DNA from 3 places in the Streptomyces avidinii genome. Region 3 is predicted to be linked to each of the others. Evidence: predicted binding sites of a transcription regulator. Region 3 holds the regulator's gene; each other region holds the start of a gene.

The links. The regulator HrcA, encoded in region 3, represses chaperone genes, less so after heat shock. The targets are predictions, from matches to a motif close to TTNGCACTCNGNNNNNCNGAGTGCNAA.
Region 1: a site for HrcA is predicted at 1,773-1,799, ahead of groES (co-chaperone GroES). Genes of this name have one in related genera too.
Region 2: a site for HrcA is predicted at 1,894-1,920, ahead of groL (chaperonin GroEL). Genes of this name have one in related genera too.

Annotation. Positions count from the first base shown of each region.
Region 1 covers NZ_CP108863.1:3,809,910-3,813,183, forward strand. Annotated here, with positions in the region: gene groL (chaperonin GroEL) at 1-1,208, opposite strand, end outside; gene groES (co-chaperone GroES) at 1,321-1,629, opposite strand; gene OG373_RS16650 (FtsW/RodA/SpoVE family cell cycle protein) at 2,699-3,274, shown strand, end outside.
Region 2 covers NZ_CP108863.1:4,916,533-4,919,806, reverse strand. Annotated here, with positions in the region: gene OG373_RS22080 (Uma2 family endonuclease) at 1-46, shown strand, start outside; gene groL (chaperonin GroEL) at 141-1,763, opposite strand; gene OG373_RS22070 (cold-shock protein) at 2,089-2,295, opposite strand; gene OG373_RS22065 (MoaD/ThiS family protein) at 2,711-2,989, opposite strand; gene thrC (threonine synthase) at 3,026-3,274, opposite strand, start outside.
Region 3 covers NZ_CP108863.1:5,806,188-5,809,461, forward strand. Annotated here, with positions in the region: gene OG373_RS26030 (DUF3097 domain-containing protein) at 1-607, opposite strand, end outside; gene OG373_RS26035 (MBL fold metallo-hydrolase) at 636-1,361, opposite strand; gene hrcA (heat-inducible transcriptional repressor HrcA) at 1,508-2,524, shown strand; gene dnaJ (molecular chaperone DnaJ) at 2,525-3,274, shown strand, end outside.

The DNA.
Region 1 (3,274 bases), 2.0 Mb from region 3:
GTCGCCGAGATGGCGTCCTCGAGGCGGTGCTTCTTCTCCTTGAGCTCCACCTCGGTGGCGGCGCCGACCTTGATGACGCAGACGCCGCCGGCGAGCTTCGCCAGGCGCTCCTGCAGCTTCTCGCGGTCCCAGTCCGAGTCGGTCGACTCGATCTCGGCCTTGATCTGGTTGACGCGGCCGACGACCTCTTCGTGGCTGCCGCCACCGTCGACGATGGTGGTGTCGTCCTTGGAGATGGTCACGCGGCGGGCGGAGCCCAGTACGTCCAGACCGGCCTGGTCGAGCTTGAGGCCGACCTCTTCGGCGATGACGGTGGCACCGGTGAGGGTGGCCATGTCCTGGAGCATCGCCTTGCGGCGGTCACCGAAGCCGGGGGCCTTGACGGCCACCGCGTTGAAGGTGCCGCGGATCTTGTTGACGACGAGGGTGGAGAGCGCCTCGCCCTCGACGTCCTCGGCGATGATCAGCAGCGGCTTCGAGGCGCCGGCCTGGATGACCTTCTCCAGCAGCGGCAGGAGGTCCTGGATCGAGGAGATCTTGCCCTGGTTGATCAGGATGTACGGGTCGTCGAGGACGGCCTCCATACGCTCCTGGTCCGAGACCATGTACGGCGAGAGGTAGCCCTTGTCGAAGGCCATGCCCTCGGTGAACTCCAGCTCCAGGCCGAAGGTGTTGGACTCCTCGACGGTGATGACACCGTCCTTGCCGACCTTGTCCATCGCCTCGGCGATGAGCTCGCCGACCTGCTGGTCCTGCGCGGAGAGCGCGGCCACGGCGGCGATGTCGGACTTGTCCTCGATCGGGCGGGCGGTCGCGAGGAGCTCCTCGGACACGGCCTTGACCGCGGCGTCGATGCCCTTCTTCAGGGCGGCCGGGGAAGCACCCGCGGCGACGTTGCGCAGACCCTCGCGGACCAGCGCCTGGGCCAGCACGGTGGCGGTGGTGGTGCCGTCACCCGCGATGTCGTTGGTCTTGGTCGCCACCTCCTTCACGAGCTGCGCGCCCAGGTTCTCGTACGGGTCGTCCAGCTCGACCTCGCGAGCGATGGTGACACCGTCGTTGGTGATGGTGGGGGCGCCGAACTTCTTGTCGATGACGACGTTGCGGCCCTTGGGGCCGATCGTCACCTTCACCGTGTCGGCAAGCTTGTTGACGCCGCGCTCGAGGGCGCGACGGGCGTCCTCGTCGAACTTCAGGATCTTCGCCATGGGAGCGGTTCAGCCCTCTCGAAAACTCGGGTTTAACGAGCTGCGCCCCTCGCCGCCCGGCAATCAGCGGGGTGACCAGGGGCGCAGCTCAAAGCAGTACTGATGAAGAGAATTACTTCTCGACGATCGCGAGCACGTCGCGAGCCGAGAGGACGAGGTACTCCTCGCCGCTGTACTTCACTTCGGTGCCGCCGTACTTGCTGTAGAGCACGATGTCGCCGACGGTGACGTCCAGCGGGAGACGCTGGCCGTCCTCGAAGCGACCCGGGCCCACCGCGAGGACGACGCCCTCCTGGGGCTTCTCCTTCGCGGTGTCCGGGATGACCAGGCCGGAGGCCGTGGTCTGCTCGGCGTCGAGCGGCTGGACCACAATGCGGTCCTCAAGCGGCTTGATGGCAACCTTGGAGCTGGCGGTCGTCACGATCCGACCTCCCCCTTCGGAGATCCGGGGTTAACTGTCTGAGGTGGCGACCAGGTCGATCCGTCGTCGCGGGTGCCGGATCTGCCTGTCGCTGTGTTGGCACTCACCAGGGGTGAGTGCCAGGTGCGAGACTATTCCGGCGATTAGCACTCGGTCAAGCGGAGTGCCAATTCCCGACCCCCGGGCGTTGCGCGGACCGGCGCCGGAACGCTTGCCCCCGGGGGCTCACGGACGTCGGAGATCGCCACTCTCCACCGCTTGACCAGGAGAAACGCCGAGCCGCGCCGACGCGAACCCCTCTCGATCACCGTGGGCCTCGCGATCGGGATCTCCACGCTCTCGTTGGCCGAACCGCGGCGCAACTCCCGCGCGGGGCAGCACCGGTGCCCCTGCGGGGTGCTCGGCCCGTACCCCTGCGGGGTGCTCGGCAGTCTGCGGGCCGGTGCCCCCGCGCGGGGTGCCCTGCGGGCGGCTGGGGGTGTGGGGCGGTGCCCCGCACGAGGGTCTCCTCGGCTCGGCGCGCGCGGGCACGGTCCCGTCGTACGGGGTGGTCGCGCCTCGTCCTGCGGGGACCCTCCTGCGTGTCCCCGCCCCACGCCCGGGCTTCGACCGTGCCGGGCATCCCCTTGCATGCCTCGCCCGACCGGGTCGGCCCTGTGGGCGGGCGGCTCCTGGCGGCTGGGACGGCGGAGGGGAGTGGGGACGTGCCGGGGTGTCCCCGCAGGACGAGGCGCGACCGCCCCGAGCATCCGGGAGATGCCCGCGCGCGCCGAGCCGAGGAGACACCCCGGCACGGCCCCACGCACCGACCCCCACCGACCCCGCCGCACCGGAACACGCCGTACACCGCCGAGCCGCCCGCACAGGACGCGCAATTCACGACGCTTCCCATCGAAGGCTTCGGAAGGAACCATGGGGAGGACATCTACGTCGTAGATGATATGAAGATAAAGCGCCGCATTGCCGACCAGATCGGACCCAAGGCTTCCACCGGCCCCGGCGCACCGTCCTCACCCCCGCCGCCATCCGCGCCCTCCTCGTCCGCTTCGAGGGACGACGGCGGCATCCCGTGCGTGGACTGAAACCCCTGACGACGGCGGTCGCCCGCCGGCGCACCGAGGCGCTGCTCCTGCTCTTCGTGATCGCCATCGCCGTCTTCGGCCACGCCGCCGCGGGCCTCGCCATGAACGACGAGCTGCCGCCCAACCTCGCCGGGTTCACCATCAGCATGACCTTGCTGTCGCTGGTGGGGCACCTGGGCGTGCGCCGCTTCGCGGCCTACGCGGACCCGCTGATCCTCCCGCTCGCGATGCTGCTGACCGGTCTCGGCCTGGTGCTGCTGCACCGCCTCGACCAGGGCTACATCGAGCGCTACAACTCGGACGCGAACGCCCCCGGCCAGCTGATGTGGACGGTGGTCGGGGTCGCCGCCTGCCTGCTGGTGCTGGCTCTGCTGCGCGACCACCGGCTGCTGCAGCGCTTCATCTACATCACGATGGCCGTCGCGCTCGTGCTGCTGATCGCGCCGGCCTTCTTCGGCGCGGACACCTACGGCGCGAAGCGCTGGATCAAACTCTTCGGCTTCTCGCTGCAGCCCGGCGAGTTCGTCAAGATCATGATCGCGATCTTCTTCGCCGGGTACCTG
Region 2 (3,274 bases), 890 kb from region 3:
TGTCCCCGAGCCGTTCGGCTTCGCGATCGACACCACCGGCTTCTGAGCCGGCCGGAAACGCCCGAGGGCGGCACCCCCGTGGGGGTGCCGCCCTCGTTCGAGAACAGCCGATCAACCTTCAGGCCGGAGCCGGGGGTCGATCAGAAGTCCATGTCGCCGCCCGGCATTCCGCCCGGCGCACCGGCGCCGGCCTTCTCGGGCTTGTCGGCGATGACGGCCTCGGTCGTCAGGAACAGCGCGGCGATCGACGCGGCGTTCTGCAGCGCGGAACGCGTGACCTTCGCCGGGTCGATGATGCCCTCGGCGATCATGTCGACGTACTCGCCGGTCGCGGCGTTCAGGCCGTGACCGATCGGGAGGTTGCGCACCTTCTCGACGACGACGCCACCCTCGAGACCACCGTTGACGGCGATCTGCTTGAGCGGGGCCTCCAGGGCGAGCTTCACGGCGTTGGCGCCGGTCGCCTCGTCACCCTCGAGCTCCAGCTTCTCGAAGACCGCGGAGGCCTGCAGCAGGGCCACGCCACCACCGGCGACGATGCCCTCCTCGACGGCCGCCTTCGCGTTGCGAACGGCGTCCTCGATGCGGTGCTTGCGCTCCTTGAGCTCGACCTCGGTCGCGGCACCGGCCTTGATGACGGCCACGCCGCCGGCCAGCTTCGCGAGGCGCTCCTGGAGCTTCTCGCGGTCGTAGTCCGAGTCGGAGTTCTCGATCTCGGCGCGGATCTGGTTGACGCGACCCTGAACCTGGTCGCTGTCACCGGCACCGTCGACGATGGTGGTCTCGTCCTTGGTGATGACGACCTTGCGGGCGCGGCCGAGCAGGTCGAGACCGGCGTTCTCCAGCTTGAGGCCGACCTCCTCGGAGATGACCGTGCCGCCCGTGAGGATGGCGATGTCACCGAGCATGGCCTTGCGGCGGTCGCCGAAGCCCGGAGCCTTGACGGCGACGGACTTGAAGGTGCCACGGATCTTGTTGACGACGAGGGTGGAGAGCGCCTCGCCCTCGACGTCCTCGGCGATGATCAGCAGCGGCTTGCCCGACTGCATGACCTTCTCCAGGAGCGGCAGCAGGTCCTTGACCGAGCCGATCTTGGAGTTGACGATCAGGATGTACGGGTCGTCGAGGGACGACTCCATGCGCTCCATGTCGGTGGCGAAGTACGCCGAGATGTAGCCCTTGTCGAAGCGCATACCCTCGGTGAGCTCCAGCTCCAGACCGAAGGTCTGGGACTCCTCGACGGTGATGACGCCTTCCTTGCCGACCTTGTCCATGGCCTCGGCGATGAGCTCGCCGATCTGGGTGTCGGCGGCGGAGATGGAGGCCGTCGAAGCGATCTGCTCCTTGGTCTCGACATCCTTGGCCTGGGCGAGCAGGGCGGCGGAGACGGCCTCGACGGCCTTCTCGATACCACGCTTGAGGGCCATCGGGTTGGCACCGGCGGCCACGTTGCGCAGGCCCTCGCGGACGAGCGCCTGGGCCAGGACGGTGGCCGTGGTCGTACCGTCGCCGGCGACGTCGTCCGTCTTCTTGGCGACTTCCTTGACCAGCTCGGCGCCGATCTTCTCGTACGGGTCCTCGAGCTCGATCTCCTTGGCGATGGAGACACCATCGTTGGTGATCGTGGGGGCGCCCCACTTCTTCTCAAGGACGACGTTGCGACCCTTGGGGCCAAGGGTGACCTTGACGGCGTCGGCGAGCTGGTTCATGCCTCGCTCGAGACCGCGCCGGGCCTCCTCGTTGAACGCAATGATCTTGGCCATCTGAAGTGGTCCTCCCGGACAGCGGTGGATTGCTCCCGGACCGCGCCCGCGCCCGCGACGGACGGCCTGAGTGCCCGGCGGTTCCTTCCCGCCGGACCCTGCGGGCCTCACCGACCCGGTCCTCGTTTCAGTAGCACTCTCACCAGGAGAGTGCTAACGCCAATGATTAGCACTCGACCCCTCCGAGTGCAAGCGGCTTGGGGCAACGCCCCGCCACTACCGGGCATACGCAGGAGGGGCCCCCATCCCGTGTCCAGGATGTGGGCCCCTCGTGGTGTTCCAGGTCTTCGATGCAACTGTGCGTCGGCGGTCGATCGCGCCAGGACTAGCCGAGTGCGAGCTTGACCATGTCCGCCTGCGGACCCTTCTGGCCCTGCGAGATCTCGAACTCGACCCGCTGACCCTCTTCAAGGGTGCGGTACCCGTCCATCTGGATGGCGCTGTAGTGGACGAACACATCCGCACCACCGTCGACCGCGATGAAGCCGTAGCCCTTCTCCGCGTTGAACCACTTGACGGTGCCCTGAGCCATGCCTAACTCCCCTATTACTGGCCCTTGCGCAGGAACGCACTTCGCGATCCCGGGTCAGAACTTGCGTCGGAACGCGTCGACCGAGGCTGAATGTATCTGCGCGGATGCTGTCTGCAACAGGTCAATCCGATGAGAATTCTGGACACCGAGAAACATTGAAATAGAGTGAAAATTTGCCATACTCCAGGGCAACTCGGGCCGGGCATATCTCGCCAAAGCCCCATACCGCACTTGCACATTGGCCCGATGTCGACCCTCGCGCGGCCCGTTCATATGCAGGGGGCAAGAACAGCGGAGGGGACTTCCCCAACCCTACCGTGCCCAATCAAGCAGAATTGCCCCCTCCGCTTTTAGCGGAGGGGGCAATTTCGGTTTGCGCGTGTCACCTGTCGGGTGATCCCGGGGATCCGGGTATTCAGCAACCGCCTGCCACGGCCGGGATGATCGAGACGCCTGCGCCGTCCGGCGTCGCCGCCTGCAGCCCGCCCTCGAAGCGCACGTCGTCGTCGTTCACGTAGACGTTCACGAAACGGCGCAGCTTGCCCTGGTCGTCCAGGACGCGCGCGGCGATGCCCGGGTGGCTCTTCTCCAGGGACTCGATGACCTCGGCGAGGGTCGCGCCCTCGGCCGGGACCTCGGCGGCGCCGCCGGTGTAGGTGCGCAGGATGGTGGGGATGCGGACGTTGACGCTCATGGCGCTACTGCCTTTCCGGGTGCAGAGGGAGAAGGATCAGACCAGGCCGGCGGCGCGGAACGCGTCCAGGCTCGGGCGGATGGTGGCGGTCTGCCCGCTGTCCGCGGCCACCGCCTCCAGGGTCTTGAGGCCGTCACCGGTGTTGAGGACGACCGTGGTCAGCGTCGGGTCGAGCTGCCCGTTGTCGATGAGCTTCTTCGTCACGCCGACGGTCACACCGCCCGCGGTCTCGGCGAAGATGCCCTCGGTCTGCGCGAGGATCTTGATGGCCTCGACGACCTGCTC
Region 3 (3,274 bases):
GCGCGGACGGTTTCACCGCCTGCCAGACGTCCACGTACGGGTGGCCCACGATCAGGACGTGCGGGGAGGTCACCGACGCCGCGATGCGGGACTCCTTCGAGCCCGGGACGAGGTGGTCGACCAGGATGCCGAGGCGGGCGTCCGCGGCCGGGTCGAACTCGGCGACGACGGCCGGGAGGTCGTCGATGCCCTCCAGGTACTCGACGACCACGCCCTCGATCCGCAGGTCGTCCCCCCAGACCCGCTCCACCAGCTCCGCGTCGTGCCGGCCCTCGACGTAGATCCGGCCCGCCCGCGCCACCCGCGCCCGCGCCCCGGGGACGGCCAGCGAGCCCGAGGCCGTCAGCCGCGGCCCCGAGGGCCCGCGCGCTGGCCGGACCAGGGTGACCACCTCGCCGTCCAGCAGGAACCCGCGCGGCTCCATCGGGAACACCCGCCGCTTGCCGAAGCGGTCCTCCAGCGTCACCGTGCCCGCCTCGCAGGCCACCACCGCGCCGCAGAAGTCTGTACCGGCGACCTCGACCACGAGGTCCCGGTCCGCCGCCACCTCCGGCACGGCCTTGGGTCGCTTCCACTGCGGGGTCAGGTCGGGGGAGTACTCGCGCATCCGGCCGACAGTAGGAGAGCCGCGCGCGTCACGCCTTCGACACGCCGATACGGGCCGCCAGTGTGGCGCGTTGCGCACGGACGAACTCCGCCCCGACCACCGCTCCGTGACCGGGTACGTACAGTGCGTCGTCCCCGCCCAGTGACAGCATCCGGTCCAGGGCGGCGGGCCACTGCCCGGGGGTGGCGTCCGAGCCGGCCTGGGGCTCGCCCGACTCCTCGACCAGATCCCCGCAGAAGACCACCTCGCGCTCGCCCGGCACGAAAACGGCCAGGTCGTGCCCGGTGTGCCCGGGTCCCACATTGGCCAGCAGTACCTGCACGCCGCCCAGTTCCAGCGTCCACTCGCCCGACACCTCGTGCCGGGGCAGCACCAGCAGGTCCACCGCCTCCGCCGCTTCCGCCTCCGCGAGCCCCTGCCGGACCGCGTCCCCGCGCAGCTCCTCGCGTCCCGTCGACAGCAGCGAGGCCAGCCCGACCGCCCCGAACACCTCGGCCCCCGAGAAGGCGGCCCCGCCCAGCACGTGATCGAAATGACCGTGCGTGAATGCGATATGGGTCACGCGCCGGCCCGTCAGCCGCTCCGCCTCGGCACGCACCTGCGCGCCCTCGCGCAGACACGACCCGGGGTCGATCAGGAGGACCGAATCCTCGCCCACCACCAGCCCCACGGTGCAGTCCCACACCGGCAGCCGCCGCCGGCCGGCCCGTCCGGTCAGCCGTTCCCAGCCGGAGTCTTCCCAACGCACGTCCATGCGGCGACGCTACCCTGGCGGGCCTCCCTTGCCAGGGGCTTACCGCCCGGCCGTACACTGAGCGGGGGCTCTCTGGCACTCGAACGATCAGAGTGCCAACGAACACGGCAGAACACGGCAACGGACCACAGCTGGAGGTGTGCGCGATGCTCAGCGAACGCAGACTCGAAGTGCTGCGCGCCATCGTCCAGGACTATGTCGGGACGGAGGAGCCCGTCGGCTCCAAGGCGCTCACCGAGCGGCACCGGCTCGGCGTCTCGCCCGCCACCGTGCGCAACGACATGGCCGTGCTGGAGGAGGAGGGCTACATCGCCCAGCCCCACACCAGCGCCGGCCGGATCCCCACCGACAAGGGCTACCGCCTCTTCGTCGACAAGCTGGCGGGGGTCAAGCCGCTGTCGTCGCCCGAGCGCCGGGCCATCCAGAACTTCCTCGACGGCGCCGTCGACCTCGACGACGTGGTCGGCCGCACGGTGCGGCTGCTCGCGCAGCTCACCCGGCAGGTCGCGGTCGTCCAGTACCCGAGCCTGACCCGGTCGACCGTCCGGCACGTGGAGCTGCTCTCGCTGGCTCCCGCGCGCCTGATGCTCGTACTGATCACGGACACCGGACGCGTCGAGCAGCGGCTCATCGACTGCCCGAGCCCCTTCGGCGAGACCTCTCTCGCGGACCTGCGGGCCCGGCTCAACAGCCGGGTGGTCGGGCGGCGCTTCACCGATGTGCCCCCGCTCGTCCAGGACCTCCCCGAATCCTTCGAGGCCGAGGACCGCGGCACGGTCTCCACGGTGCTCGCGACCCTCCTCGAAACCCTGGTCGAGGAGGCCGAGGAGCGGCTGATGATCGGCGGTACCGCCAATCTCACCCGCTTCGGACATGATTTTCCCCTGACGATCAGGCCGGTGCTCGAAGCGCTGGAGGAGCAGGTCGTGCTCCTCAAGCTGCTGGGCGAGGTCAACGAGTCGGGAATGGCCGTACGGATCGGGCACGAGAACGCCTACGAGGGACTGAACTCCACGTCGGTCGTCTCGGTCGGTTACGGTTCGGGCGGCGAAACAGTCGCCAAACTCGGCGTGGTCGGACCGACCCGCATGGACTACCCCGGAACGATGGGAGCGGTACGCGCAGTGGCACGTTACGTCGGACAGATCCTGGCGGAGTCGTAAGTGGCCACGGACTACTACGCCGTTCTCGGCGTGCGCCGCGACGCATCGCAGGACGAGATCAAGAAGGCCTTCCGGCGCCTCGCGCGTGAACTCCACCCGGATGTGAATCCGGATCCGAAGACGCAGGAGCGCTTCAAGGAGATCAACGCGGCCTACGAGGTGCTGTCGGACCCGCAGAAGAAGCAGGTCTACGACCTCGGCGGCGACCCGCTGTCCTCCTCGGGGGGCGGCGGCGGAGCGGGCGGCTTCGGAGCGGGTGGCTTCGGCAACTTCTCCGACATCATGGACGCCTTCTTCGGCCAGGCCTCGCAGCGCGGCCCGCGCTCGCGGACCCGCCGCGGCCAGGACGCCATGATCCGCCTGGACCTGGAGCTGGACGAGGCGGCCTTCGGGACCACCAAGGACATCCAGGTCGACACGGCCGTGGTCTGCAACACCTGCTCCGGTGAGGGTGCCGCTCCCGGCACCTCGGCGCAGACGTGTGACATGTGCCGTGGCCGCGGTGAGGTCTCGCAGGTCACCCGGTCCTTCCTGGGCCAGGTCATGACCTCGCGCCCCTGCCCGCAGTGCCAGGGCTTCGGCACCGTGGTCCCGACCCCGTGCCACGAGTGCGCGGGCGACGGCCGGGTCCGCTCCCGCCGCAGCCTCACGGTCAAGATCCCGGCCGGTGTCGAGAACGGCACCAGGATCCAGCTCGCGGGCGAGGGCGAGGTCGGCCCCGGCGGCGGCCCCGCCGGTGACCTGTACGTG